Methylocaldum szegediense: one gene and its partner. Each later gene encodes a partner of the first gene's protein in a complex. Links are inferred from orthologs where the notes say so. Each region holds a gene or a part of one and is shown in the gene's direction. Other genes may lie near its edges.

Evidence for each region.
Region 2: the proteins of recC (region 1) and recB are in contact, whole or in part, in a cryo-EM structure (PDB 5MBV), measured with the Escherichia coli proteins. The link is inferred for Methylocaldum szegediense from one-to-one orthologs.

Annotation. Positions count from the first base shown.
Region 1 is NZ_OX458333.1:4,047,902-4,062,649, reverse strand. Bases 1,738-5,560 are described here. They hold recC (exodeoxyribonuclease V subunit gamma), read left to right. Parts: upstream 1,738-2,099; coding sequence 2,100-5,360; downstream 5,361-5,560. Other genes in these bases: QEN43_RS17605 (NAD(P)/FAD-dependent oxidoreductase), read left to right, coding at 1,738-1,835. Outside these bases: QEN43_RS17610 (uracil-DNA glycosylase), read left to right, coding at 1-350; more of QEN43_RS17605, read left to right, coding at 621-1,737; QEN43_RS17595 (DUF4011 domain-containing protein), read right to left, coding at 6,689-12,121; QEN43_RS17590 (IS481 family transposase), read right to left, coding at 12,441-13,406; QEN43_RS21855 (IS1 family transposase), read right to left, coding at 13,418-13,666; QEN43_RS17585 (protein adenylyltransferase SelO family protein), read left to right, coding at 14,077-14,748. UniProt on the Escherichia coli protein: A helicase/nuclease that prepares dsDNA breaks (DSB) for recombinational DNA repair. Binds to DSBs and unwinds DNA via a rapid (>1 kb/second) and highly processive (>30 kb) ATP-dependent bidirectional helicase.
Region 2 is NZ_OX458333.1:2,181,958-2,197,103, forward strand. What follows is about bases 7,116-11,336. They hold recB (exodeoxyribonuclease V subunit beta), read left to right. Parts: upstream 7,116-7,443; coding sequence 7,444-11,136; downstream 11,137-11,336. Other genes in these bases: QEN43_RS09315 (hypothetical protein), read left to right, coding at 11,296-11,336. In the rest of the region: leuA (2-isopropylmalate synthase), read left to right, coding at 537-2,249; QEN43_RS09280 (hypothetical protein), read right to left, coding at 2,826-3,119; QEN43_RS09285 (sugar O-acetyltransferase), read left to right, coding at 3,845-4,408; QEN43_RS09290 (AraC family transcriptional regulator), read left to right, coding at 4,426-4,980; QEN43_RS09295 (hypothetical protein), read left to right, coding at 5,136-5,522; QEN43_RS09300 (hypothetical protein), read left to right, coding at 5,556-5,807; QEN43_RS09305 (OmpA family protein), read left to right, coding at 6,015-7,010; more of QEN43_RS09315, read left to right, coding at 11,337-11,838; QEN43_RS09320 (REP-associated tyrosine transposase), read left to right, coding at 12,080-12,595; QEN43_RS09325 (carbohydrate ABC transporter permease), read right to left, coding at 12,753-13,592; QEN43_RS09330 (carbohydrate ABC transporter permease), read right to left, coding at 13,589-14,458; QEN43_RS09335 (ABC transporter substrate-binding protein), read right to left, coding at 14,460-15,146. UniProt on the Escherichia coli protein: A helicase/nuclease that prepares dsDNA breaks (DSB) for recombinational DNA repair. Binds to DSBs and unwinds DNA via a rapid (>1 kb/second) and highly processive (>30 kb) ATP-dependent bidirectional helicase.

The DNA of each region.
Region 1 (14,748 bases):
CCCGCGAACGGCTATTCATAACTAACTGCGTCAAGTGCCGCCCTCCGGAAAATCGAACGCCGCGCCGCGATGAGCTGAAAACCTGCACGAGCCTTTGGCTGGAAAAACAGCTAGAGCTGATCTCACCCAACCTCATCGTTCTGCTCGGGCAAGTCGCCACTCGCCAGATGCTGGGCGATACCGCAACCGTTTCCGACTTGCATGGAAAACTAGCAAATCACAAAGGGCAGAATTATTTCGTCACCTACCACCCGGCTGCCGCTTTGCGCTTCGATTGGGTCGCCGACACCATCCATGCCGATTTCGAGACCCTCGGCAAACTACTCGTCCGGCCCGCCGATTTGCCGTAAGCGCCTCTCGCTCCACTCCATTCGTGGAATCTCAAAAGCGGCGCTCCATACGGACTTCCGCTGCACCCATCGGATCGTCGCTGCGTCATTCTTGACAACGCGATCAAGAGCGACTTCGAAAACGCCGGCTCATGACCGAATCCATCGGATTGTCAAATGGCCCTCATGCAATGCAGAATGGGAAGGAAAAAAACGAGTTACAGGAACAAAGCAAGCAGAAGAATCCCCAGTCAACAAAACCACACCTAATCCACTCAAGAGGAAGATCACATGGATACCAAGATTCACCACCGTGTCGTCGTTATCGGTGGCGGCGCTGCCGGGCTCGGCATCGCCGCCCGTATGCTGCATGCCGGAGTCAAGGATGTCGCCATCATCGAACCGTCCGATAAACATTATTACCAACCCTTCTGGACGTTCGTCGGAGGCGGCGTCGTCAACCGCGAGCAGTCGGTAAAACCCATGGCCGATTTGATTCCCAAAGGCGCCGCATGGATCCAAGACGCTGCCGAGGAGTTTGATCCCGACAACAATTTAGTCAAAACCCGTGGCGGCAAGCAGGTCGGCTACGATTACCTAGTCGTCTGTCCTGGGCTGCAGATCGATTGGGATAAGATTCCGGGAGTCAAAGAAGCCCTAGGCAAGAACGGAGTGTGCAGCAATTACAGCTACGACACCGTCAACAGCACCTGGGAAAACATTCGGAATTTCAAGGGCGGCAACGCCGTGTTCACTTTTCCGCCGCCGCCCATCAAATGCGCCGGAGCGCCGCAGAAAATCATGTACTTGGCGGAAGATTATTTCCGTAAGCAGGGCATTCGCGACAAATCGCGCGTCGTCTATTATTGCGCAACACCCACTATCTTCAGCGCGCCGAAATACGCCACCAGCCTCATGGAGCAGGTGGTGAAGCCGCGCAACATTGAGGTCCATTTCAAGCACAATCTGGTGGAACTGCGCCCCGATTCGAAAGAGGCGGTGTTTAAGAATCTGGACACCGGAGAAAACGTCGTCCAACCCTACGACATGATCCACGTGGTTCCGCCCATGAGCGCCCCCGATTTCCTCAAAAAGAGCCCGCTCGGTAACGAGGGCGGATGGGTGGACGTGAACAAGGAAACGCTTCAGCACGTCCGCTATCCCAACGTATTCAGCCTAGGCGACGCCAGCAGTCTACCCACATCCAAAACGGCGGCGGCCATTCGCGCGCAAAGCCCGGTCTTGGCCGCGAATCTGCTATCGGTCATGAACGGTGGACAGCCGGTCGCCAAATACGACGGCTACACCTCGTGCCCGCTGATCACCGGCTACGGGAAACTGATTCTGGCCGAATTCGACTACGACCTGAAGCCCAAGGAAACCTTCCCGTTCGACCAGGGCAAGGAGCGCTACAGCATGTATCTTCTGAAGCGCTATATCATCCCGGTGATTTACTGGAAAGGCCTGATCAGGGGCTATAAATGGCCTCACCTGGGCAAGGCATGAAATGAACGGGCGCGCCGTTCTGTAAATAAGGAGAGACCTCCCAGGCCGGGTGTGTCGCTTTGCGGAATCCCGGCCTGGCCTGACTTCCGCGGCCCTGCAAAGCCTGGGGCTCGTCGTTCGACCCGGCGTACGATGCCGCACCTCGCGAGCTTGTAGCCCTGGCCCCGGCGCGGTCCGCTCATTGCGCGGTAGTGCTACTCTTTCCCGTTCCCTGGAAGCGGATTTAAGCAAGGGTATTCGAGAACGAAACCAAACCAACCTCCCGTGCTCCGCCTCTACCAATCCAACAAACTGGAATTTCTCGCCGAATTCTTGACGGCCAACCCGTCACCGCCGACCTCCCCTTTCGAACCGGAAACCATCATCGTTCCAAGCCTCGGCATGGGACGCTGGCTTTCCCTGCGCCTTGCCGATAGGCTCGGCATCTGCGCGAACGTGCGTTTTCAATTGCCGGCCTCGTTCATCTGGAGCCTGCTTGAGCAACTCCTGGGCGAACTCCCAGGACGCTCGCCCTTCTCCTGCGAGGTCCTCACGTTCCGGATACTCGACTGGCTAGAGCTGCCTGCAAACCTGGAGCGAGCCCCGCGCCTTTCCGGCTATCTACAGAACGGCGACGAGTTGCGCCGGTTCCAGCTCGCCCGGCGAATCGCCGACTTGTTCGATCAATACCTGATGTACCGACCGGACTGGATTGCCGCCTGGGAACGCGGCGAGACTCTGGGTTTGGGTAACGACGAGCATTGGCAAGCCCTGCTGTGGCGCGATCTGACCGCGGCGGAAACCACACCCCATCGGGCCCACTATCTGAACGAACTTAAGACAACGCTCGAATCCGAGTCGGCGGCCGACCGGCTGCCGCCGCGGCGCATCACCGTATTCGGCGTCTCCTCGCTACCGCCGGCGTTTCTGGACGTATTGAACGCGCTTGCTAAGCACACAGAGGTCGACCTGTACGCGCTCAACCCGTGCCGTACGTATTGGGGCGAAATCCGGGACGAACGGGAAATCGGCCACATGGCCGGCGACCGCTCTCCGGAGGATCTGTACCTGGAAGTGGGAAATCCTCTGTTGGCGTCCCTGGGAAAACAGGGCCGCGAATTCTTCGATCTCCTGACGGAACAACCAGAGATCCACGACCTGTTTCAGCCAGAGCCACCCCGAGATTCGCTGCTACACATACTTCAGGCCGATATTCTGGAACCGATAGACCGCCGGAAGGCGGAACGTTTGGTCATACGAACGGACGACCGTTCGCTGCAAATCCATGCCTGCCACAGTCCGATGCGCGAAGTGGAAGTCCTGCGCGATCAGCTTCTGGCTTTGTTCGACGCCGATCCAGAACTGAAGCCGAGCGACGTGGCCGTGCTGACGCCAGACATCGAACAATACACGCCTTATATCGAAGCCGTCTTCGCCGAAAGCCGCGACACTCCGCCGATTCCTTTCAGCATCGCCGACCGCGGATTGGCTCACGAGCAGCCGCTCCTGGACACGTTTCTCGCCCTGCTCGACCTACCGGAAAGCCGATTCGCGGCGGACACCACGCTTGGCTACCTGGAACAACCATCTATACAACGCCGTTTCCGGCTGTGCGAAGACGACCTTCCCATGATCCATCAGTGGGCGCTGGCGGTCGGCACCCGCTGGGGACGAGACGGCGCTCACAAAGCCGAATTTCGGCTGCCGGACATCCCACGCCACACCTGGCGCGACGGCCTCAAGCGCCTGATGCTGGGCTACGCCCTACCGCAGGAACTGGCCGGCGACGGCTTTCCACTGTTCGCCGACACCCTGCCGTACGACGATATCGAAGGCAGCCGGGTCTTGATCTTGGAACGATTCGCGGAATTTCTGGAAACCTTGTTCGAATGGGCGGACCGGTTCAAGGCCAGACAGTCCATACCAGAGTGGGTCGACTGCTTGAACGCGTTCATCGACCGACTGTTCGATCCGCGCGACGAGGACGAAACGCTGCTGCTCCAGCTGCGTAGCACTTTCGATCAGCTGCGGGAGTTCGCGGAACAAGCTGGCTTCGGCGCACCGGTCGGAATCCGGGTAATCAAACGCTGGCTGGCCGACCGCCTTTCGCAGCCCTCCGGCACGGCCGGCTTCTTGACGGGGGCGGTCACCTTTTGCGCCATGGTACCCATGCGCAGCCTGCCGTTCAAAATCATCGCCGTGCTCGGTCTGAATCACGACAGTTTCCCCCGCGAGCGCCATCCTCCCGATTTCGACCTGATGGCGAAACACCCCCGCAAAGGAGACCGATCGCGCCGGCTCGACGACCGTTATCTCTTCCTGGGAACGCTGCTGTCGGCGCGGGAAGTGCTTTATCTCAGCTATGTCGGCCGCAGCGTTCGCGATAATACCCAGCTGCCGCCCTCCCCGCTGGTGTCCGAACTGATCGACGTCGCGAAACAAAGTTGCGAACTGGCCGAGGGCGACCTCGAATCCCATCTCCTAACCGAACATCCGCTCCAGCCGTTCGATCCCGGTTATTTCCGGCATGACCCGAGATTGCCCGGATTTTCGTCGACCTGGCTAGCCGCGGCACAACTGATCGGACGGGGCAATAAGGAGCCCGATCCCTTGTTCGCCGGCCCTCTTCCGGACCCCGAAGAGGAATGGCGAACGGTCGACCCGGAAAGTCTCGCCTACTTTTTCGGCAACCCTGTCCGGTATCTACTGCGGCGGCGGCTGAACCTGATCCTGGAAGACGCCGCAACGGAATTCGAAGTTCGCGAACCCTTCGGTCTTGATTACCCAACGAGAAATCTGGTCCGGCAGAACCTTCTGAACGCCTTGGCATTGGATCGAAAACCACAAAGCGCTTTGCTGCTCGCCGACGCCCAGGGACTCTTGCCCCACGGCCGCTTCGGCGAAGCGCTGCACAGCAAGGAGCAACGGCTGGTCCAGAGCTTCGCCGTGAAACTGCTCCCAGACCTCGTCAAACCGCGTTTCGAACCCCTGCCGATCGACTTCGAAGCAAACGGCCTGCGCCTCCTCGGCTCGCTCGCCGACGTCAGCGCCAGCGGTCTGATCGATTACAGCTTCGAAGAACCCTCTCCCCGCCAACTCTTCAACCTGTGGCTTCGTCACCTGATGCTATGCCTGATCGCCCCCGAAGGCGCGACGCTTCAATCCTTACTGCACACGCCCAAACAGACCTTCACGTTCCAAGCGATTACCGATCCCGAGCACGAGCTCACCAAACTCCTGAACGCTTATTGGCAAGGTCTCTCCGCCCCGCTCCCCTTCTTCCCCAAAACCAGCTACGCCTATGCCCGCTGCCTACAAGACCCTCCGGCCAGACTCGGCGGCGATCCGGAAGCTATCAGGCTCAATGCCCTAAGACAGGCGCGGAGTATCTGGGAAGGTTCGGAATTCCAGTCCGGCGAAAGCATAAATGTCTACTACCAGACGGTTTACCGGCGCAGCGATCCGCTGGACGAAAGCTTCGAGGCACTGGCCGTTGAGCTCATCAACCCGATGTTGACCTCAATGACGAAAGCGGTATCTCGATGATTGTTGACGAGAATCGTGGGCAGGGCTGAAGACGAAACCCGGCAATTGAGGCATGGAAATGCTAGGTTTCCGCAAAACTCCAACCTAGCCTACGGGCTCTGCACTCAGACTTCGCGCCCACTTAAATCTGAATCACAAGCTAACAGAGCGCGCGCCCCCTGTGTCGACCTGCGCTTTAGGGATGAAGAGGTCATCGCCCTTTATTGATGCGACATCTTCGATGGAACGTGCCAGGTCAAAGCGCTGTACGAGCATGCGCGGCGCTCTTAGCGCGACGAGTTTCCCCAGCTGTCCACAACGGCGGCTTCGTCCGGCGCCTGAATCGGCTCGCCGATGGGTTTCCCGCGCTGTTGGAACGCTGGGGTCCAGCGGGCGCGCCCGCCTCCTGGATCAGGAAGGCCGAATCGTTCCTAGGTAGTGCAGGCCTAGCAAACCCGGCAGTATACTGCCAAGGCTGCCCCGGACCTGGCGGCGAGCGGCTATTGTTCGACCAAGAAGCTCTCCTACCTGGAGTGAAAATCCGCGTGATCGGCGATGAGCGGCCGGGCACTTTACCCCGACCCCGCTCTATCGCTCTGACGGCGGCAAACTTGAACGATTGCCCGGTACCGAACAGATTGCCCCGAACCTGGGCTATCGATATCTGTTTGCCGATAAGGCTTACGACTACCTGTCGCGCTGGACCTCGCTCCCGTTCACGGTCTTCACGCCCGTGCGAAAGATGCCGGGACAGCCGCCTCTCGATGCCGCCGACCGCTTGTCTTCCTCGGCCGTGTCGAGGTTCACCAGCCCATTGAAGCGTTGTTTAACTGGATTTAGGCGAAAACCGGTATGGAGACGGCCTGCAAAGTCCGCTCCTCGCGGGGACTCCTCGTTCACATCTTCGGCCGCCTCGCGGCTGCCATGTTCCTATTAAACCAGTGGCCGCACAACCGATTGCTCATATCGTCGAGGTTTATCGGGAGGTGTTGAGCGCGGTACTCGCCCGCCGCGCATAGCTAAAGCGCACGGTTGGCAGCACACCCGGGTCCCGCATCGATGTGAATAATCATCCGGGTCAACGTGGCGTCGTAAGACGTATCGAAGAAAGCTTCCGGATCGATGCAATCCACCACTCAAGTCGGGCCCGCTTCCCCAATACACGGCATACTGCATGATTAGTCTTTCACTGGCGTTCTTGGTATATACCTCAGTTGGCGCATGATCGGCGAAAAGGTCAATTTTCCTAGTTCCTATGCGCCGCCCGCCAGATTGAACCACCCGTTACAAGACTTGCGTCAATGTCATTTCCGGATGCGTCGAGGATCGTGCCGGAAGCCGAACTTCCTTTACGCTTCCGTCATCGTCTCTACCGGCATAAGGAACGGGCTTTCCTCCTGCTCGGCTGCTTCGGCGCGTTTAATACGGCTCGCCTCCAGAAGCGACCGGAGCTTCTCGTCCAGTTTCTCCAGCGTACCCTCGGGATCAATCCACCAATCGGTCGACCAGACACGAATGATTTCCCAACCGAGCCCGCGCAATACTTGCTCGCGCAACTTGTCGCGATCGCGGGCAGTGGCGGTGCGGTGGTAGGTCGCCCCATCACATTCGATACCTGTCAGATAAGCGCCGGGGGCGTCCGGATGCACGACCGCCAGATCGACACGAAACGCCGAAGCACCAACCTGAGTGTGCAATTCCCAACCTTTGCTGGCGAGAGCGGCGGCTACCGCTTGTTCGAAAGGACTTTCGAAGCCGCCTCGGCTGCCGTGAGTGGCTTCTGCCAGGGCGCGCGGGCCGCGCTCGGCGAATTCGAGGAAGTGCTTAAGGTCGCGCACGCCCGCGGCTTGGGTTCGCGTCAAATCCATCTGTTCGGCCTTGAGGCTGGAGAACACGCGCAACTCGTGGCGGGCACGGGTGATGGCGACATTCAGGCGGCGCTCGCCGCCTGAACGGTTCATGGGACCAAAGTTCATCGACACCGCACCGTGGAGATCCGGGCCATAAGTAATGGAGAAGTACATGATGTCGCGCTCGTCCCCCTGGACGCTCTCCAGATTTTTCACGAACACGGGTTCCAGTTCCGTCTCGCTAAAATAAGGCTCGATGGCTGGATCTTTGCGGCGCTCTTCGTCCAACAAGTCTTCGATCAGCGCCTGCTGCTCGGCATTGAAGGTCACCACGCCGATAGTCAGCCCGGATTCGCGGAAGCCCGGCGAATTCAGCCGCCCCACGAGATCGGCCACCAGCGCCTTTGCCTCCGGCTTGTTGACGCGAGCTCCGCCTTTTTCATACACCCCCTTCACATAGTGGAAGCTCACAGCCCGATCTTCAGTCACCGGCGACGGGAAGGTCACGAGCGAGCCTTCGTAGTAACGATGGTTCGAGAAGGCAATCAGGCTCTCGTTACGACTGCGGTAGTGCCAGGTCAGGTTCATGGTCGGTAGTCTCGCCCCTAGGCACTCGTCGAGGATGCTTTCCAAGTCGCCCTCGACATCCTCATCGTCCAGATCCGATTCGGCGCGATCGAAGAAGCTGGTTGGCGGCAGCTGCTTGGGATCGCCGACCATGATGACCTGCTTGCCGCGCGCGATCGCTCCCACTGCATCCCACACCGGAATCTGCGAGGCTTCGTCGAAGACGACGACGTCGAACGCGGTCGCATCGGCCACCAGATACTGGGCGATCGAAAGCGGGCTCATGAGCAAGCACGGCGTTAGCTTGGTCAGCGCCGTCGGGATCTTGCTCATGAGCTGACGAAGCGGCGTGTGATTCCGCTTCTTGGTCATTTCATACTTGAGGATGCCCCACTCCGAGTTTCGTGCGACGCTGTCCTGAGTCGGCAAATCCGCGCACAATCGGGCTCGGATATAGGCTCGGGTCAACTCGGTGAAACGGTCGTCGAGCCGTCGGAAATCGTCGATGCGCTTTTCGTGCACGGCTGATACGAAGCTGCGGATGACTGGTTCCTCGTCCACCGCCGCGTTCAACCACCAGCGGCTGTAATTGGTCTCGAACGCCCGGCGTATGCTGCCCTGCGCCACAGTGCCGCGTTCGATGGCCTCTACGAGCGGCCCAAGTCCGACCGCTAGGGCCTCATCCCGCACCTTGCACCAAGCACACCAAGCATTCAGTCGATGCTGAAGGCGAACGAAGCTTGCACACCGCTCGGCGATTTCGCCGAGGGTAAGTTCGGTGAAATCGCACTTGGCGGTTTCCGAAAAGCTCGCGACCGAAACCAGGCGGTCCATGGCCGGCTGCAACGCCTCGTAGGCTTTAAGATATTCTTCGCCCGCCGCTGTGATCGGGCCACCAGGTTCTAGGAAAACGTTGCCATCACCGAGCAAGCGTTCCAGCGGCGATTTAACGGCGCCGATCTGTTCGGGTGTTCTGGCTAGGTTCGCTATAGCGCTGGAAAGAGCGGACTGAAATTTCAGGACCTGCTCTATTTCTTCCACACGCGTTTTCAGGCCGTTCCAAAGGCCTGCGGTAATGTCCCGAAGATCCTCATAATCGGCGAGCTGTCGTTCGACCTGTGCCAACCCTTGCTCGCGCAAGCGCGCCATTCTGGCCAGCAAACGGATGTCCTGTGCGATGCGCGGCTTGCCTTTAGCAACGATCGCGGTAGAAAGACGTTTGCGAACCTTGCGTTTCCGAAACCACGACAACGGCCAAATCGATTTTTCCGCCTTTTTCCAAGCAGCTGCGAGCTCAGGAAGATCCAAACGTTCGACCTCGTCGGCGTACTGAACCGACAGCTTGCTTCTCGCCTGGAAAATCTCGTCGAGCATCCCTTGTAGATCGGGATCGGCATCGACGACGATCTCTGTGCCGTTCGGCGAGAACGCTGTGCGCAGCGCCCGATGTTGGCTCAAGAGCGCGGTACCGGTTTTGAGGCGATCAGCGATCGAACGCGCGTCAACACGCAGGGCGAAGCGCCAATCGCGCCCGGCGGCGTTCGGTAGTGCGCGGGCCAGCACGGCGAAGGCGCTCCGCGCCCGCTGGTCGAAAGGCACGCTCGGTAGCCCTACGGCTTGAATGAACCGCTCGCCGGCCTGTTGCAAGGCATTCACGGCTGGAATGACGCTGCTTACGGCATCGATCAGGCTTTGCTGCCAGCTCGGCGACCAATCGCTATGGCCGATAGGCGCAAGAGGATGGTCCTGCAAAGCTCCCTGTCCGACGGCCTGAACGTTCACATCCAAGCGGTCAATTAGCTCCCGCATGGCGTCCAGGGACGCCCTGTCGTGGACATCCGCTCTACCCCATGACAGGCCGATCACCGGCACGTCCCTACCGTCGACCACGCGTCCGATCGCATCGTAAATGCTCATGCCGTTCGCATGCCGGAGATGGAGGCGCTCGACATAGGCATTGAGCTCGTCACGCACACGTTTCAACCGCTCAGCTTCGAGGCGCCATGCTTCGGGGTCGATATCGCCGCGCGCCTCCCAGGATTTTTGCAGTTGTGCCAGCACGTCCAGCTTGCGTGCCTTGCTGGAATGCAGCTCGAGACAGAATTCACCTAGCCCCACTTCGCGCAACCGGCGGTACACCACATCGAGCGCCGCAATCTTTTCGGAAACGAAGAGCACCCGCTTGCCTTCCGCCAAGCATTGCGCGATGAGATTGGCGATGGTTTGGCTCTTGCCGGTGCCGGGCGGCCCTATCAGTACGAAATCCTTGCCTCGTGCGGCCGCCATGACGGCCGAAAGCTGAGAGGAATCCGCCGGAAGCGGACAGAAAATCTGGTCCGGCCTGAATTCACGGTCGAGCTGATTCGGGATCGGGAAAGGTACGCCGGAAGGAAAGGGCTCGCGCGGCGTATCGATGAGGTGTCGCACCACCGCGTTTTCGCGCAGCTGGTCGATACGGTCGGTCAGGTCTTTCCACATCAGATACTTGGCAAAGGAAAACGTCGCCAGCACGACATCTTCCGTGACCTCCCAACCCTTGATGTCTTTTACCGCATGGGACACCGCCTTCCAGATGGCGGCCACGTCCAGTCCGGAATCATCCTTGGGCAGCTCGCGATCGGCGAAGCCGAGGTTGAGCTTGAAATCCTGACGCAGCATTTCGACCAGCGTCGGATTGAAACGTGGTTCGTCATCGTGCAAGGTCAAGGTGAAGCCCGAGCGTGCGCTCTTGCGATTCAGCGTGACCGGCACGAGTATCAATGGCGCGCGATAACGCTGGCCGGCCTTGTCGTCCCGTATCCAGGACAGAAAGCCGAACGCCAGATAGAGAGTATTGGCTCCCCCTTCCTGCAGCATGTTGCGAGCCGCACGGTACAGTTCCACGAGCCGCACTTCGAGCTCTTCCGGGGGAAGGTCGACGAATACCTCACGACGCTTCAAGGCATCGCGCGCATGTTCGCGCCGTAGGTCTTCGCGTACTCGTGCCTCATGAATGGCCTGATTGCGCGGGTCGGCACCGTCCATGAGGTCGGGCCTCGGCAAAAGCTTCAGAGCCTGGCCTTCGGCCAGAAGATCCTCGAGCGCACTAGGAGCCGGTGCTTCGAGTTTGAGGGATTTCTTTCCGCCTTTGAAATTCAGCAGGTTATTGCGTAGCGACAGATCGAGCAGCTTACGTTGCCAGCGAATCAACCGATCCTTGGGATTGAGGGTGGCGGGATCGGGTTCGACAATTTCCTCGTCCGGTAAATCCGGAGCGTCCTCGATTCGCGGTTCGGCAACTTGGAATGGCTCGATGGATGTCGTTAGCACGAGCGTTTCAGCACTCGCCAAAGGCCTGATCCGCTGCAGGCGCGCGCGGCGGATGTCTACCGCCAGCTCGAAGTCTTCTTCCTTTTCTTCGGAAATCTGTTGCTCTCCGAGTTGGACGGCAAAGGAGAACAGCGGCGGCGGATGTTGCGTGACGAGAGTGGTTTCGAACAGCAGCAGTTCTTTCAGCTTGACCCGCTTGCGCAAGGCCGTGACGTCATCGACCACAGTGGTCGAGAATTCCTCCGGGTTGAGCCAGACGCCCGCAAACGCATGCCCCTTGGTAAAGACCAGCAGCGGGTTTAAACCGGCCTGTTCAATGGCCGAACAGAACAGAAGCGCGAGGTCGAGACAAGTGGCCAAACCGGATTCGGCGATCTGCGCCGGGCCGCGAATCTTCTGCCCCTTATGTTCGAAGCTCGCGGGCGGTAGGGCATAGTTCAATCCCATCGATGCAATCGCGCTCCAGATACCGGAAGCGAGTTCCCATACCCGCTTCGGGCCGCCGCTGTAGCCATCCAGCGCCGGGCTTTTTTTGTTCTTGCGAAGAATCTCGGCGGCTTGCCTGAGCAGACGCTCCACGGCCGGTTCGTTCGGCTGAACGAAGGCGGCAACCAAATCCGGCAAATCCGACAAGCCACCCCATTGATTCCGAGGCAGAAGTTCAACGGTACACTCGAATCGCACCAGTTCCTCGGGCAGCACCGAAACCCGGTACAAAACGAGAGAGACCGATGCCTTCTCGGCTTCGGTCAAACGAGTGAGCAGTGCTCCATCGAGCTGAACGTCCAGATCGGTAATGTGGTAGCGACTGCTGCCCTCGATTTCATCGATTCGCCATCTTTTCGATTTGAGGAACGCCGGAACGGATTCGAGGCGGAGCTCGAGATCCTTTATCGTCTCCGTCGCATCATTCACGATGCTGAGCTCCCGAAGCATCGGGACGGAATTCTGAAAGTAGGCGAGATTCAGCTTAGAGACGAGCGTTGCCTCGATGCGTTGGGACGGCACACGCCAACCGATTTCGCCGTAAGGCCGCTCGTTCGTAATCCTATCCATCAAGCCCCCTATTACTTCGCAATATTGTTTTTTCCTGCCGTGAGCGAATTTGAAACCGCAGCCAAGGCTCACTCGTCATTACGGCAAGATCCGGTCTCCGAAAAGTATAAGGGTATAATGGGGGCAGAATGGGTTAATCACTCGACAGCCATAAAAACACCACGACATTTGGCTTCGCGGATATAGCTGGGACTAACGAATAGGGGGCTGAATTACTGATCACTAGAGCGTTTTCATCTCTGATGTACGCTCGAATAGAAGCTGCCTTCGGCAGCGAGTGAGTTTGAAGCGGGTCTCTCCCCACGGGGGTAGTGATTAACTAGATGTCAAGTCCCGCAAGATCGTAAACCTTCTTTCGAAAAAGATGAGGATGGGACAGTTGCCAGTTTTTGAGAGCCTGGATCGGGGTGAGATGGCGTAGGGCCTTTTGGGGAATGTGATGATTGTACAGCTCGACATAGCGGTGCAGGGTGGTGTCCAGATCGGCGGTTGAATCGAAGTGATGGGTTTGCAACACCTCCTCGATGCGGCCATTGAAGCGTTCCACCAGGCCATTCGTTTGGGGCCGTCCCGGCGGAATCAGGCGATGTTCGATGCCTTGTTCAGTACAGAGGCGGTCAAACTCATGCGTCCCCGAGGGCTGCCGAGTTCGGGTCAGGAAACGGTCGGTAAACTCCGAGCCGTTGTCGGTCAGGCATTTCTGGATGCGGAAAGGCGCGGCCTGAATCACCGCTTTGAGGAAGTCCTTTGCGCTTAAGGCGGAGCGGTTGGGCTTGAGGGCGACATAGACCCAGCGGGTGGCGCGGTCGATGGCGACGAACAGGTATCGGCGGGGTTCGCCGTCGATGGCGGGCAAGTACTTAACATCCAGGTGAAGGAAGCCGGGCTCATAGGCCTTGAAGGGTTTGACCTTCGCCTTCTCTGTAGGCGGAAGCAGGGTCTTGAGGGACGCCACCCCGTGGCGGCGCAGGCAGCGGTCTAGCCCGGAACGGGACACGGCGGGATTGAGAAATTCCCGGGTCACGGCCAGGAGATCATCCAAGGGGAGGAGCAGAGCTTGGCGGAGGTAGACCACGATGGCTTCCTGGGCGGGCGTGAGCGTGGTTCTGAGGGTGTGGGGCCGGTGTGAGGCATCTTCGACCGAGGAGCGGTGTTTCCACTTGCGGACGGTCGTTCGGCTAATGCCATGCTTTTGGGCCAAGGCGCGCTCGCTCAACGTGGACGCTTGAATGGCCTGCCGAACCGCCGGGGTGGTACGGGCGTTCTTATGAAGACGAATCTGCATGGAGAGAAACCTCACTTGGACGAACCGAATATCTCCTGGAGAAGGCTCCGGGCTTCGAACCAAGCATAACTCCTTCTCGGTAAATAATCACACGAGACGCGACACGGAAGACGATCCCACAGTTGGCGGGCCGTGGCTTCTGTACGGTCACCCAACGCGTAGGCTACGATTTGTCGGGTGTGCGGGGCGAAGGCGATCCACAGCCACATCGGTGTGGTTTTCCGACCAACGTAGCTCCTGACTTCATCGCATTCCAGCACAGGTGGAGCCCCGCTGGACTGCGGTGGATCGACTACCGTGACGCTCAGAGGCGGCAGGCTTTGGACTTTTTTTGAACCACTTGACGACCATGGTGGGTGAGACGCGAAAGGTCCTTTGGAGCTAATGACGCAAATGATGCAGTTCCTGGCTCACCCCATCCTACGAGCCGGGTTACGTTGCGCTCGCCTCATACTAAAATACCTTACTTCTAATCCGGTTAATAGGGCGTGGTACCCGCTAAGCTCTTACACGGATGACTGGCCTGCCTACGCGACCCGTAGCGAGGTCAGCAGTATGTCATTGGCAAAAACATAAACCGATTAAATAAAAAACAAAAATCTATTATTAAGTGCCAGCATCAAGCACGTGGCACGTACAACCATTTATTTCTAGAAATCGGAAATACTTCATGTTGGCCTTTTTGCGATATTCTTTGCCAGATATTGCTTTCAATCGATTTCTCCCACCATTTTCTAAGCACGAAAATTTAAGACTTGCCAATGGAATCCACTCCTTCAAATCCCTTGGCTCCCATTTTTACGTAGATGTCCCGGTAAGTCGTATTAGAGGAGCTCGATTAGTTTTGTTTAATCAAGAGCTCGCTAAAACATTAGATATAAAATTACCAAGAAAAAGCACCGAAATCGAAAATTTTGTTCTTGATTTATTCGCGTGGTTTAAGGCTGACGAAAAGACAGCTCGCGAAGACCTAGATACCGACCATACCCGAACATTCTTTGCAACCCGCTATCAAGATTCCGACGATAAATGTGTTGGCAGCGCCTTAGGTGATGGCCGCACCGTCTGGGTTGGTGAACTTTCTAATGTAGATGTAAACCAGCGAATTCGTTACATGGATGCTACGGTGAAAGGAATCGGCATTACTCCTCTTGCTTGGCTGAATCACTCCAAGCAAAGCCATCGCGACGGAAAACTAGGAATAACAGAAGCTGTCCATGAATACATTTATGGTTTGGCTGCCACTAAAAACGGTATCGACACCGTACGCCCTCTCGCGGTAATAGAGTTACCCTTCTTCCGTGAAGCAACAGGTGAAAAGGCAGCTCTTATTGTCCGCATC
Region 2 (15,146 bases), 1.9 Mb from region 1 along the record:
GCCGGGTTACACAGAGGCTGTCGAAAGGCTGTCCTGAGCTCCCTCAAAGGGCCGACCCCGGCCATCGGTGGGCGTTACTTCGCGTCACCCATCCAATTTTGGTTCACTCGAATACCGAATGGCATTGCAAGCGCCGTTACCGAGCCGCTTGCCGCCCTCGACACAATGGCCTTGTCTATCATCGAATTCGTATTGACACTTCGGGTCGCTCCCTGTTAGCGTGACGTCATGAAGCGACAACAGTCCGCCATCCTTCCTCTTCCGGCTCTTACCTTGGGCCTCGGGCTGCTTCTGCCCCTCGCGGGCAGATAACTCTCCTCACCTTCCTTTTCGATCGACTGAATACCCCTTGCGGGATAATTGCGTCCATCCGACGCCTTTTCCTGGAGTACAACCATGAACGACCTGATGCTTTCCCTGTGCCTGCTTCGACTTCAACACGGTTGCCTGGCCTTGCGCTCGCGGCAGCCCGGCAACCTTTTCGTCGCCGCCCCGAACACCCATCGCATCCGACGAAAACTCAGGAGTCAAAGATCATGTTGAAGCAGCCGAACACCAAGTACCGTTCCTTTCCCAAGGTCCAACTCGCGGACCGCACCTGGCCCGACCGGGTCATCACCCAAGCCCCCATCTGGATGAGCACCGATCTGCGCGACGGCAATCAGGCGCTGTTCGAGCCCATGAATGCCGAGCGCAAGATGCGCTTGTTCAAGAAGCTGGTGGACATCGGCTTCAAGGAAATCGAGGTCGCTTTCCCTTCCGCCTCGCAAACCGAGTTCGACTTCGTCAGAACGCTGATCGAAGGCGGTCACGTCCCCGCGGATGTCACCATCGAGGTGCTCACCCAGGCCCGCGAACACCTGATCCGGCGTACCATGGCATCGCTCTACGGCGCCCGCCGCGCGATCGTCCACGTCTACAACGCGACCGCCCGGCCGTTCCGCGAAATCGTTTTCGGCATGAGCCCCGACCAGGTCATCGCGATGGCGGTTTCCAGCGTGAAGCTGGTGCGGGAACTGGCGGAAGCGCATCCGGAAACCGAATGGGTGCTCGAATACAGCCCGGAAGCCTTCACCGGCACCGAACTCGAGTTCGCCCGCGATATTTGCGACGCGGTGGTGGAAACCTGGGGCGCGACGCCGGAGCGCAAGGTCATCATCAACCTGCCGGCGACGGTGGAGATGGCGACACCCAATATCTATGCCGACCAGATCGAATGGATGCACCGGAATCTGGCGCGGCGTGAAGCCGTCGTTCTAAGCGTCCATCCCCATAACGACCGGGGCTCCGCGATAGCCGCAGCGGAACTGGCGCTCATGGCCGGAGCCGAACGGATCGAGGGCTGCCTGTTCGGCAACGGCGAGCGGACCGGAAACGTGGACTTGGTGACCTTGGCGCTCAATCTATACACCCAGGGCATCGACCCGGGCCTCGACTTCTCGAACATCAACGACATCGCGCGAACGGTGGAAGACTGCATCCGCCTGCCGATCCATCCGCGCCACCCTTACGTGGGCGATCTGGTCTTTACGGCCTTTTCCGGTTCACATCAGGACGCGATCAAGAAAGGTCTGGCCCATCAGCGGCCGGATGCGTTCTGGGAAGTACCCTACCTGCCGATAGACCCGGCCGACCTGGGGCGCTCTTACGACGCCATCATCCGGGTCAACAGCCAGTCCGGCAAAGGTGGCATCGCCTATCTTCTGGAATCGGCTTACGGTCTGTCGTTGCCGCGCCGGCTCCTGGTGGAATTCAGCGGCGTGGTGCAGCGCCATGCGGACGCCACCGGCGCCGAAATCATGCCGGACGAACTTTGGCGGATGTTCTCGGAGGAATATCTGGAACCGGCAACGACTATCCGCTATCTCGGGCATCATTTGTTCGAGCACGGAACGGTTCAGGGCATTCGTCTCATGCTGGAAACGAACGGCCGACAGATCACCCTGATAGGCGAAGGCAATGGCCCCATCGATGCCGTGGTCCATGCGCTCGGGGGAGCGGTGCGGGTGCAGTCCTATGAAGAGCGCTCCATGAGCCAGGGCTCCGATGCCAAGGCGGCTGCCTTCGTCGAAGCCGCGATCGACAACATTCCCGGCATCCGGTACGGCGTCGGCATAAACGCCAACATCGTCACGGCGTCAGTGCTCGCCATCATCAGCGCGCTGAACCGCAGCCTCAACGGCATCGAACCCGAGGCGCGGGAAGAGACGGTCGAGGTCCTGCTAAATAACGTGCGGCAAGTGGCTTGATCGCCGGAAACGGAGTGAGTGTGGCGGAAGTCCGCGAATGATGCGGTTCGCTTCCCTCACCACGTCCTACACTGTAGGGTGCGGTGAGGAACGAACCGCACCGATGGCACCCGCGAACGATGCGCTTCGCTTACCACATCCTACAACCGACATTCCGTAGGGTAAGGTGAGAAACGACAAACCGGCAGGATTGATGAAAAACATCCTTGTTTTTCACCCTCGCGGGCGCTCCGCGTCCCAATCCTCTCCTGGAGGATGGGTGCCAGTTTACTCTTCTCTTCCCTGAGACTCGCCCTTCGTGCCGTGCTCCGCAGGTTCCCGTTCGTTTTCGACGAACGGGTGCACGGCAAAGCCGCCCGTAAGGTGCCGGACAAGGATGTCCGGCATGAGCCGCACTGGCCGAGTCTGATGTGTCGGCTTTCGGCGGGCGAAAAAAATGGATGGTGTACGGACCGGGATTCCAAACGAGCCCCCCATCAATTCCTGTTTGACGCAAAAAGGCGGGGGAACATAGATCGTTCCCCCGCCTTATCGTCCGGCCCGGTTTAAGCTTCCGTATGGGCCTTGCGCTTGTTCTTATCTAATGGACTGCGTCGTCGTCTGCACGATGGTCTGGTTGGTATGCTTGCTGAAAACACCGACATTGATCCCGACCACCGTAGGTATGGCAATGTTAAGACAGAGGTTCGCGAAACCGGAGCACGAGCCGCCGCCACGATTTACATGACCGCCTTCGACGGCAGCGAGTTGTCCCTCGGTCATCGGGGTCGCGCCCGACATTTTGCTCAATGCCTGAAAGTCGTTATCGGCCATTACCGGCCCGGCAACCAGAGCTGAAGACAGCGCAACGGCTAATATATAGGACTTCATAATCGAACTCCTTCTCTCATTATTTACCCATAATGGTATTAGTGTGATGACGACTCGAGCCCGGAGTTAAATCGACATAAGCCTTTCCACGAAGCCCATTCGGGCTCCGTAACTCAACTGGTCGGGGCTTACGGATACGATCTCGAACTCCTTTTTCTCATCGTCCAAATTTTTCGATGATTACCCGGTTCGAGAGTTCAAGGAAAAACTACTTATGCCTTTTTGATCTCGGCCCGGTTTGGCTCGACCAATCGAGCACCGACGATCGCTGACGCTTCATTCCGGCCTACATGTGCTCGTTTGATTGGTAAACGGAATTGCAGGGCATAGCTCACTCACAAAGAGTAAGGTACTGCGGGTTACTTCTCGGCAGACTTCACGGCGACATCGATGCACTCGCCATGGAGCGGTTCATGCGGGCAGGCGTGTCGAACAATATGGCGCGGATCCGACGGTCCTGGCGGGCCGGGATCAAGGCTAACAACCTTGGAAAAACGCTCTCATTGCAACTCCACGCCCATGAATCATCAGAGAATTACAAACGCGAGAATGCTCGAGGCTAAGTTTTTCCATACCCGCGCTACACTTTTGGATCAGGTATGAGGAATGCCGCCTTTTCAGGCTATTGCCGATGTTTTTCGGTACGAACGGGGCAGCTATGAGTTCAAGGCGGAACGTTCGCTATGGCACACGCCTATAAACGTCAGGCTGGAGGCCGACCTTTCATGAAAAGTGAAAAAGAGAAGATGCTCGCAGGCGCGCTTTACGATCCGCTCGACCCGCAATTACGCAGGGAACGCGACCGTTGCCGTGACCTCTGCCTGCGGCTCAACGTTACGCGCGAAGACCAGCGGCAGGAGAGACGGCGTCTGCTTGCCGAGATCTTCGGAAAGGAGACGGATGCCTGGATTCAGCCGCCCTTTTTCTGCGACTACGGCACGAACATCGTCTTGGGCGCCAAAGTTTTCTTCAACTTCAATTGCGTGGTGCTCGACGTCGCGCCGGTGACCATCGGCAGCAATGTGCTCTTTGGCCCCTCGGTGCAAATCTACACGGCAACCCATCCCATCCGCGCCGCCGAGCGCCGTAAGCGGCTGGAATCGGCCAGGCCGATCACCATCGGCTCCGATGTTTGGGTCGGAGGCGGAGCGATCATCTGCCCCGGAGTGACGGTCGGCGATCGATCGGCCATCGGTGCGGGAAGTGTCGTCACCCGTGACATTCCCTCCGACGTGATCGCCGCAGGAAATCCGGCCCGCATCATACGCGCGCTTCCTCCCGATGCCTGAGCGGCGAAGATTCGGAGATGCAAACCCGGCCTGCCGAGACGCTTCAGACAGCGCCAGTGACTACGCTACGTTTCGTCATCGTGCCGCACGATAAAAGCTATTGCAGTATGGATGTTCAGATCGTCACATTTCCCGAAACCAAGGTAGCCGTGATCGAGCATCACGGATTACCGGCGCTCGAATATGAGACAGTGCTAAAGTTGATTGCTTGGAAGCTTGAGAACCGATTTCTGGACCAGATGAAATACCGTAGCTACGGACTTCACTACACTGATCCGTTCAGCACACCACCCGCTGAACATCGTGTCGACTTTTGCCTGTCCATCGACGAAGACGTCGCGCCAAATCCTTACGGGATCAGGACAAAGACAATTCCAAGCTTGCGATGCGCTCGCGCGCGCGACGTCGGGTCCCGCTCCAATAATCGGGCTGCCGCTTACCTCTACAAAACCTGGCTGCCTCGAAGCGGCGAAACGCTTGGAAATTTTCCCGCGATTTTTCACTACGTTAACGTCGGGCCGAATGTAAGGGAAGCGGAGATGATTACGGACGTCTATTTACCGTTGATGTAACGTCGCAGGTATTCACAACGGATATGCGGCCAAACCCATCATTCCGCCGGACCTCGGCGAAAAGCCGCGCAGGCTTGCGGGCCCAAACCTCCAGTCGCCTGCGTTCACGTCCTACGTTCATTGCTCGATAGTCGTTGCCTGTGAGAAGGAGTGCCATGACGGAACATCGTGTGGGAAGCGCAAAAAAAGTAAGTATTGGTGCATTCTTATTGTGTTTCTTCATCGTAGGAGTTCCCTTCTGGAACATTCCGTACGCCAGTGTAAGCCTGCCCAACTCCTTTTTCGGAATTGGCGTAACCGTTGTTTTTACGACAAGCGTTTTGCTGTCCTTTGTTTTTCGATTCAGCTTTCGGCGAAGCACGGCCGTGCCGGCTTTGGCATTCCCCGCAACGCTCATGGCTCGGGTTGTCGTGGAGGCAACAATTGAACCAAGCCGTCACAACCTTTGGCCGCTGGCCCTGATAATCGCAGTTCTGATGGGTTTCGTCGTCGCGGGTGCCGGCGCACTTTTGGGGTGGTTGTCGGCCCGAGTTTTCCGATAAAGTGCAGCAATTTTCATCGACAAGGGTGCAAACATGGCAGTGTTTCAGGGCGTTTTGTTTCTGTTCTTTGGCGTGGGGTTGATTGCCATGGATTGGCGCTCGCTGAAAACCGGTTGGTTGCCATGCGGTTCCAACGGTCTGAAAGGCCGCCTGGAGTTTACGAGAGCCGGTCAGCCCTTGGGGTATTGGGTGATGTTTGCCTTGTATGGTGCTGGCGGCGTGTGGTTGGTAATTCTTTCGCTACGCTTGTTGGCAGGGCATGCCGAACCATTGCCCCTGAAATAGCGCGTCCACTGGGAACCTCTCCGGGGAGGTTCCAGAACTCTTCGACCCGGCCCAAGGCGACCGCCTAACCAGGAGAAGCCTATTAGCCGAACGATCAGTGTCCGAATGAACGAAGGCTTCGGCCGGACGCGGTACGTTGGCGGCCATGTGGCTGCTGGCTTCGCGGGTTCGAAATACCCGAACAACTAGAAAGCTTGAGGTGAACTGATGAAAATGCCATTGGGGATTTCATTTTTGTTTTTGGCGGCTGCTGCCTTTATTTCCGGGACGGCGCAAGCGGAGAAAACCGACCTGGCGGGTTCTGCCGACCATGCCCTAGTCGGGCGTTACGAGGGATCGGTCATCACCTTCTACGAAACGAAATCCTATGAAGAATTGAAGCTGCCGTTCAAAGCGCTGGAGCGCGGCCAGCAGAACAAGCCCGAGGCATGGCAGATCGACGTGTCCGGGAAACTCACCTCGATCCGGTATGAAGGTCCTGCGGATCGGTCGATCCTCGAAGTCATGCGCAACTACGAGGCGGCTTTGAACGCAAAGGGATTCACGATCCGTTTCTTCTGCAAAGGCGCAAAGGAATGCGCACCCGCCGGGTCTACCGGCACTTTCTGGATGGCCGGGAACGGACAGATCGGCATGCCGACAACCTGGGACACCACCGTTTATCTGCTGGCGGAGCGGGATGGGCCGGAGGGACGGGTGACCGTCGGGATACTCGGGGTCGAGACCAAGGCGACCAAATCCCGACCTTTGACACCGCATGTCGCCGTGACGGTCGTCGAATCGAAACCGATGGAGGCCGACAAGATCGCCGTGGTCAAGTCCAGCGAAATGCAGCAGGCGCTGGAACGCGACGGGCGGATTGCGATCTATGGCATCTACTTCGATTTCGACAAGGCGGAAATCAAGCCGGAATCGGAGCCGCAGATCGCGCAATTGGCAGCGCTTCTGAAAGAAAACCCCAAGTTGAAAGTCCTCATCGTCGGGCACACGGACGGCAGGGGCGCGTTCGACTACAACCTGTCGCTTTCTCAACGACGAGCCCAGGCCGTGGCGGACACGCTGGTGTCGGCCCACGGCATCGCTCGCGACCGCCTGACGCCAGCAGGTGCCGGCATGATAGCGCCCGTCGCGTCGAATAAGACCGAAGAAGGACGCGCGAAAAACCGGCGCGTCGAGATCGTCGAACACTATTCCGGCGGTTGAAGGCATAGTAGACCACTCACCCTGATATACGGCGTTGATCTTCCACAAACAGCCCGCGCGTTGTGCATTCGCGGCTTCGCCTCTACGGCCACACCGCGGGCATTTCTTTGCTCCAACCGAGATTAGTGCCTTTATGTTCGGCTTCGTCAAGGTCGTTGGCACTCATGCCAAGACGCGAGAAGCCGCTATTTTCGGCACTTTGCAGCAAATCCGCCCGCGTGCATTGATTCCGGATCACCGTAGGATACGAACGGCCCGTTACTCGGTTTGAACGAACGGTTGCTCTAACCGTCTCCTTCCCGTCATCGGCATATCCGACAAGCAACTTCCTGATCCATCGACAAGAACACAGAGCGTCGTTGCCGTAGGAGTGCTCCGTGCCGTAGGATGCGGCACGTCTTTGATTACGTGACGAACCGAGACGAAATCGCCCATGCGCCATTCCAGCCGACTGTCCATCGATCCTACCCCCGAGTTCGACGTCTACGCCGCGGAGCTGGCCGGCTTGAACCTGGTCGAAGCCAGCGCCGGTACCGGTAAGACCTGGACGATTTCGGGGCTTTACGTTCGGCTGATTTTGGAACTCGGCCTAAGCGTGGATCAGATCCTGGTGGTGACCTACACCAAGGCGGCGACGGCCGAGCTTCAGGGACGCATCCGCAAGCGCCTGCGGGAAGTCCTTTCCGCTTTCGAAGCCGGTGACAGCGAGGATGAATTCTGCCGCCGCATCATCGAGCTTTACGGCGATCGGGCCGAAATTGCCACGCGCCGCCTCGGCTATGCGATCAGCGGATTCGACGAAGCCGCGGTTTACACCATTCACGGATTCTGCCAGCGGCTGCTAAACGAAAGCGCCTTCGAATCGGGGGCGGATTTCGATTGCGAACTGATGCCGGACGAGACCGACCTACTGCGGGAAATCGTCGACGATTTCTGGCGACGGGAGGTCTATCTCGCGTCCGCAGTTTGGTCCGAGTATCTGGCTCAGGAAAACCAATCGCCCGATGTCTGGTTGAGTGAAATTCAGCCGCATGTCGGCAAGCCGTTCCTCAAAATCGCGGTACCCCCCGAACCGCCAGGCGAAGAGGAAGTCATCGCCCGCTTCGGGCAGGCCTTACTGGAAGCCGCGGAAGTCTGGCATGCCCAAAGAACCGATATCGAAGCAATACTGCTCGGTTATCCCGGCTTCAACCGAGCCCGCGTCAAACCCGAGAACTTGCAACGCTGGCTAGTCGAAACCGCGGAATTTTTTTCGAGATGGCCGGCGGCGGAGCGGATGCCTCAGCCGGTCGTATTGCCGGAAGTCCCGCCCTTGCTCGACTTGCCCGAAAGCCTTCGCCGTTTTTCATCCTCTACGCTCGCCACTGTCGTCAAAAAAGGCTTTGAACCACCGCAGCATCCGTTCTTCCAGTGCTGCCAATCCTTGATCGAAACGCACGAAGCTCTGCGGCGGGCTTTCGAAGCCCGGCTTCAACATCTCAAGGCGCGCCTGATCGAGTTCTGCAATACCGAACTGGACCGGCGCAAGAATGCGCTGCAGATCGTCTCTTACAACGACTTGCTGAACCGTCTGGCTGCTGCGCTGGACTCGGAGTATGGAGAGAGTCTCGCCGAGACCGTCCGCCGTCGTTACCGCGCAGCCCTGATCGATGAATTCCAGGATACCGATCCGATTCAATACCGCATTTTTCGCCGCGTCTACGGGGACGGCGGTTCGCCGGTATTCTTTGTCGGCGATCCCAAGCAGGCGATCTACGGTTTCCGCGGCGCGGACATCTTCAGCTACCTCGAAGCGCGCGGCCATGAGCGCATCAGCCGCCGCACGCTGAAAACCAACCAGCGCTCCGAGCGCGACCTCATCGCTGCTGTCAATGCCTTGTTCGCCGGCCATCCGAGACCGTTCCTGCTCGACGAGATTCCCTACCCGGAGGTCAAACCCGCCACACGCCAGCGTGCCGCGTTGGAGATCGAAGACGATAGCGGCGAGCCGTTTCGTTTCCTCTTGCTCCCGCCGGAACAGGACGACGAAGGCAAGGAAAAACCATACTCGAAAGGCACAGCAAGCCGTTTGGCGGCACTGACGACGGCTTTCGAAATCACCCGGCTACTCAACGCCGGAAGCGAAGGCAAGGCTCGCTTGGGCGATCGGAACCTTAACGGCGGCGACATCGCCGTGCTGGTCTCCACCCATGTGCAGGCGCGTTTGGTGGAAGAAGCACTGACCTCCTGCGGCGTCCCCAGCGTGCGCCAGGGGCAGGAGAGTGTGTTGTCGAGTCCCGAGGCTGCCGAACTCGAGCGGATCCTGCGCGCGATCGCCCAGCCGGGGCGCGAACCGCTGCTCAAGGCCGCACTGGCGACCGAGCTCATGAACTTCACGGCCAACGCCATTTTCGATCTGCAAAAGGACGAAGGCGCTTGGGATGCGATCTTCGATCGCTTCCAGACCTATCATCACCTCTGGCTGAGCGAAGGCTTCATGCCGATGTTCCGCCGCTGGTTCGAGGACGCCCGCATCACCGAGCATTTGCCGAAATTCCGCGACGGCGAGCGGCGTTTGACCAATCTCCTGCACCTGGCCGAGCTGCTGCAAGTGGAAAGCCGCAAGAAATCGGGCATCGATGCGCTGCTGGGCTGGTTCGAGCGCGCCATCCGAAACCCTTCCAAGAACGACGAAACCGCCTTGTTGCGGCTGGAGAGCGACGCCGAGCGCGTCAAGATCGTCACCGTACACACCAGCAAGGGGCTCGAATACGCGATCGTGTTCTGTCCGTTTCTCTGGGACGGGCGGCTGCGGCAGCGAAAAGCGCCGTCCGTACTGTTGCACAGCGAGGGCGAGTCGCTTCTGGATCTCGGTTCGGCGCAGCTGGAAGAAAATCGCCGCCAGGCGGTTCTGGAAGAAATGTCGGAAAATCTGCGCCTCCTCTACGTGGCGCTCACGCGCGCCGTGTACCGCTGCCATGTCGTTTGGGGCAATGTTCGAAACGGCCGGGACAAGAGCGAAGGCTTTCACTCCACCGCCATGGCCTGGCTGCTGCACGGCGGCTCGACGGCGCCGGAGGACGACCCGCTTTCCGCCCTGGAATCGAGGCTGCAGGATGCCGATACCGACTTCATCGCGACCGATATCCGGCGATTTGCGGAGCGAGCGCCCGGCTGCGTGAGTGTCGGATTCGTCGAAACCCGTTCCGTCCGCTACCGGGGCGCGGGAGCGGACACCGGCCCGGCGCTGGCCGTTCACCCCTTCCGGCGTCCGCCGCTCTACCCGAGCTGGCGAATGAGCAGCTTCTCCGGTCTGACCACGGGGCGGCACAGCGAAGCACCGGATTACGACACTCCAGCCGACTCCGATTTGCCGGAAGCGGCGGGCGATTCGATGTTCGCGTTTCCGCGCGGCGCCAGGGCCGGTTCGTGCCTGCACGCCATTCTCGAAGAGTGGGATTTCACCTGTCGGGATTCTGAACGGCTCGGCGAACTCGTCCGCCGCAAGCTGAAAGCGCACGGCATCGACGACGCCTGGACGCCAACCGTGCGCCAGACGATCGAAACCGCTCTCGAAGCGACGCTCGACGAGAGCGGGCTCAAGCTATCGGACATTCCGGCGGAAAAGCGCTTGGCCGAAATGGAATTCACCTATACCTTGCGTGGCGGCGATTCCGAGGGTTTACGGAAACTCCTCGCCGATCCCCGCTTCCGCTGTGACCGCCGCTATGCCGAGGCTGCCCGGCAACTCGACTTCGCTCATATCGAGGGCTATATGAGGGGCTTTATCGATCTGGTATTCGAAGCGGGCGGCCGCTTTTACTTGCTCGACTGGAAAACCAACTGGCTCGGCAACACCGCAGCCGATTACACCCCCGACCGCCTGGCCGCGGCCATGGCACGCGAGCATTACTATCTCCAGTACCTCATCTACACCGTCGCCCTGCACCGCTATCTCAAGCAAAGGCTTCCGAATTACGACTACGAAACCCATTTCGGCGGTGTGTTTTACCTGTTTCTGAGGGGCATCGCGCCCGAACGGAAAACCGGAATCTACCGAGACAGGCCTCGCCGGGAATTGATCGAGGCTTTGGACGAACTCTTGATGGCAGGACTCGACGCGCCTCGGCTCGCAGAAGCGGGTTAGAGTCTTCCCCGAAAAGCCTCAAGCCCCTTCGCCCCGGATTTCGTTGCACTCCATCCGGGCTACCGTTCGTAGCCCGCATGCAGCGCAGCGGAATGCGGGAAAAACCCATCGCCTAGGTTTCAATTCCGGGTAACGGTTTCCTTTCAGACAGGGGGCAACATGCGAAAAGAATATGGCAAGGCATTGCGCGATAGGTTCGATCGCGAGATGAAAGCGAGGCTACCCACCTTTAAACCGTTCAAGAGCAAATCGATATACCTCTTCCCCGGCGAGCGTGTGTACCATCGAATTCTGGAGAACCCGATCCATTGCTTCATCATTCTGGTCCCCAGTCGAAAGGATACGGATGAGTTCACGATTGAAATCGGCTGGTCGAAGCCGGGGCGGTTTCCCGAGCTCGGTATGCGCCCGTCCGGGCGGCCCACTCCGGAGAGGACTGAGTTCGAGCAGGCCGAATTGGTTTGCCGGCTGTCCGACTTTTGGACTCGGGAAGACGTGTGGTGGCCGGTCGGTGCGGTCGCCAAGCTCGATGTATTGAACCCCAAGGACCAGATGGAAGCGCTGATGGCTCGGGTCAAGCCGATTTCGCCGGACGAGGCGAACGAGGCCGTCCAAGGCCCGGTCGAGGAATCCATCGACCGAATCATTGCCCACGCCGTGCCTTACCTCGACGAATTCGCACGATTCCAGGAAGCCGCGTAGATCCCTCTGCTCATGTTGCAAAACAGATGGAATCCCAGTTTTGTTTTCCGGTCGGAAAATCCTGGCACTTACCAAAAATGTGACGTCCATATCGGTGGTAATGCTGCTTTCGGCACTCTGCAAAGTGTTCGGGGCCCTTCCCTTATCGACATCCGCTTAGCCGCTGGCGGAGCTCGTAGGGCGGGTTAGCGCAGCGTAACCCGCCTTCCGGGAACGCGAGACATCGACCAAACTTTTCGCCATGCCCAACTACATCCGAGCCTCTATCCCAGGCGGGTCATACTTCTTTACCGTAGCGTTGCTGGAACGTCGCCGTCGCTTGCTCACCGACAACATCGACGCGTTACGCGAAGCTTTTCGTACCGTGAGAACTCAAAGGCCGTTCCGGATCGACGCCATCGTCATACTCCCTGATCACTTACATTGCCTTTGGACCTTGCCGCCCAATGATGCCGATTTTTCGACTCGCTGGCGCTTGATCAAGTCGGCTTTCGCGCGTGCCATTGCGCCGGGGGAACGGCAATCGACCCGAAGGGAGATGAAACGCGAACGCGGCATCTGGCAGCGGCGGTTTTGGGAACATGCCATACGTGATCAAAACGATTTCGATGCCCATCTCGACTACATCCATTACAACCCGGTTAAACATGGCTGGGTGCGACGCGCCGCCGATTGGCCGCACTCGAGCTTTCACCGCTTCGTTCAGCTGGGGCAGTATTCCTGGGAGTGGGCAGCACCGATTGACATTCGGGCGTGAGATTTGGAGTGAGGATTGCGCCTCGGAAGGCGGGTTACGCTGCGCTAACCCGCCCTACGAAACTCTCGTACTCCGCATGCAGCACAGCGGAATGCGGGAATAACAATTCCCCGATTGGCCACTTCAAACCGATCCCTGAACAGCGCGCTCGCGCGAGTCATTCCTTCAATCCGCTTGTGGCGATGCCTTGGATGAACAGTCGCTGGAAGACCAGGAATATGATCAAGGTCGGGAGGGCAATGAGCACCGCTCCGGCCATTAGCATTGTCCACTCGACCTTGAACTCGTAGCGGAACATGGCGAGACCGACCGGAAGGGTGAACCGGTCGCTGGTAGTAGCAACGACCAAAGGCCACAGGAATTCGTTCCAATTGCCCTGAAAGGTGTAGATACCCAGCGCCGCCAACGCGGGCTTCGAGGTCGGTAACACCACCCGCCAGAACACTTGGAACCGGTTGCAGCCATCGATGAAGGCCGCTTCTTCCAGCTGACGGGGGAGGGACTCGAAAAACTGTTTCATCAGAAAGATGCCGACCACCTGCACCATGGCCGGTGCGACCAGCGCGGTGTAGGTATTCACGAGATCCAGGGCGTTCAGGAGCATGAATTTCGGTACCAAAGTCACATGGGCGGGCACCATTAGCGTCGCCAGCAGCAGGGTAAATAGAACGTTCCGCCCCGGAAAGCGTAAACGGGCGAAGGCATAGCCGGCGAGGGCGTCGAAAAATAAATTTGCCGAGGTGACGGCTAGCGCGACACCGGCGCTATTGAGCAACCACCGAGCAAACGGGATTTCGGTCCAAAGACGCCGGTAATTTTCGAGCGTAAATGGGTCCGGAACGAGTTTTATCGGCCAGCGGAACACATCGCCCGGCGGCTGAAACGAGATCGACAAAGACCAAAGAAAGGGCAGCGTGAAAACGCCGGCGGCCACAAGCAGAAGCGCAAGGACGGCCAGTCGCACGAGTCTTGTTCGAACGACGCTGGGTTTCATCATGGCGCTTCCGGACGGACGATCCTCCGCTGCACGCAGGTGACGAACAGGATGATGGCGAACAGCACCACGGCCGCCGCCGCGGCATAACCGAAGCGGAAATAGCGGAAAGCGCTGTTGTAGATGAAATAGCTGAGCGTAGTGGTGGCGTTGACCGGCCCGCCTGCGCTCATCATGTAGATTTGATCGAATACCTGGAAGGAACCGATGATCCCCAGAACCACCACAAAAAATAGAGTCGGTTTGAGCCCCGGCACTGTGACATACCGAAATCGCGCCCAGGGACCCGCACCGTCGATGCGTGCGGCTTCGTAAAGCGAGGCCGGGATATTCTGAAGCCCGGCGAGAAACGCCACCATGAAATAGCCGGAAGTCGACCAGACGTTTAACGCCATGATGGCACCGAGTGCGTATTTGGGCGATCCGATCCAGTCCGGTCCCTCTATGCCGAACCGAGATAGAGCGTAATTCAGCAAACCCGGTTTCGAGTAGATCCACAAGAAGATAATGGACGTTACTACTGACGAGGTGATGGCCGGGATGTAAAACGCGGCGCGGAAAAATCCCCGGGCAGGGATATTCTGGTTGACGGCGAGCGCCAACAACAAGGCCAGCAGCGTCTGAGCCGGTACCACGCCCAGGACATAGACCGTGGTGTTGCGCAGCGCAGTGAAAAACAGCTCGTCACCTGCCAGTTCGACGAAATTCGCCGCCCTGACCCAATACTGTTCGGCCCGGAAAAGACTCCAGTCGAAGAATGCGACGACAAAGATGAAAACCAGCGGACCGAAGACGAAGAGGGAAAGGACGATGAGCGCCGGAAGCAGAAAGAGATAAGCCGCAAGGGCTTCGCGGCGAGATTGGGACATGTCAGCGCGGCACCCCGGACCCATTTTGCGATTCATCGCCTGGCACGTCGGCGTAAAACCGCCTTCTCCTTTCCACCCGATACCTCAAATCGTCCAGCATCGGCTGAACATCTGCATCCGTGAGAAAAATGGCTTGCAGGGCACTCTGGGTTTCGTCCAGGATGCGCTGGTTCACCCGGAATTGCCAAATCCGGGCGTGGTCGAGACTGTGCAGAAAGACCCGTTTCACGGGATCATGCTCGATTGCCGACTCCTCCGCGACCGAACGGCGCGCCGGCAGCCCGATGTCGGACTTGACCCAGATGCGCCCGCCTTCCGGACCGGTAAGATAGCGAAGCAGCCGCCAAGCCAACTCCGGGTTTCGGGTTCGTTTGGGGATGCCGTAGCCGACGGCGAACGCGACCGTAGCTGGCCTCTTTCCGACCGGCAACAAAGCCACACGGTATGGGACGCTCGCATAAGTCTCGTTCAGGAAATTCACTGCCCACAAGCCCGAAATCGCCATGGCGACGCGCCGGCGGCCGAAAGCGTCCATGTTCCAGGCAGCCCCGACGTCAGAAGGCATCACGGCGATCCCGTCCGTCTTCATCCTCCGAAGGAAATTCAGCGCCTCGACGAAGGCAGGCTCGGTAAAAGCGATACGGCCTCGCCTATCGATAAACTCGCCCTCGTTCTGCCAGACGAAAGG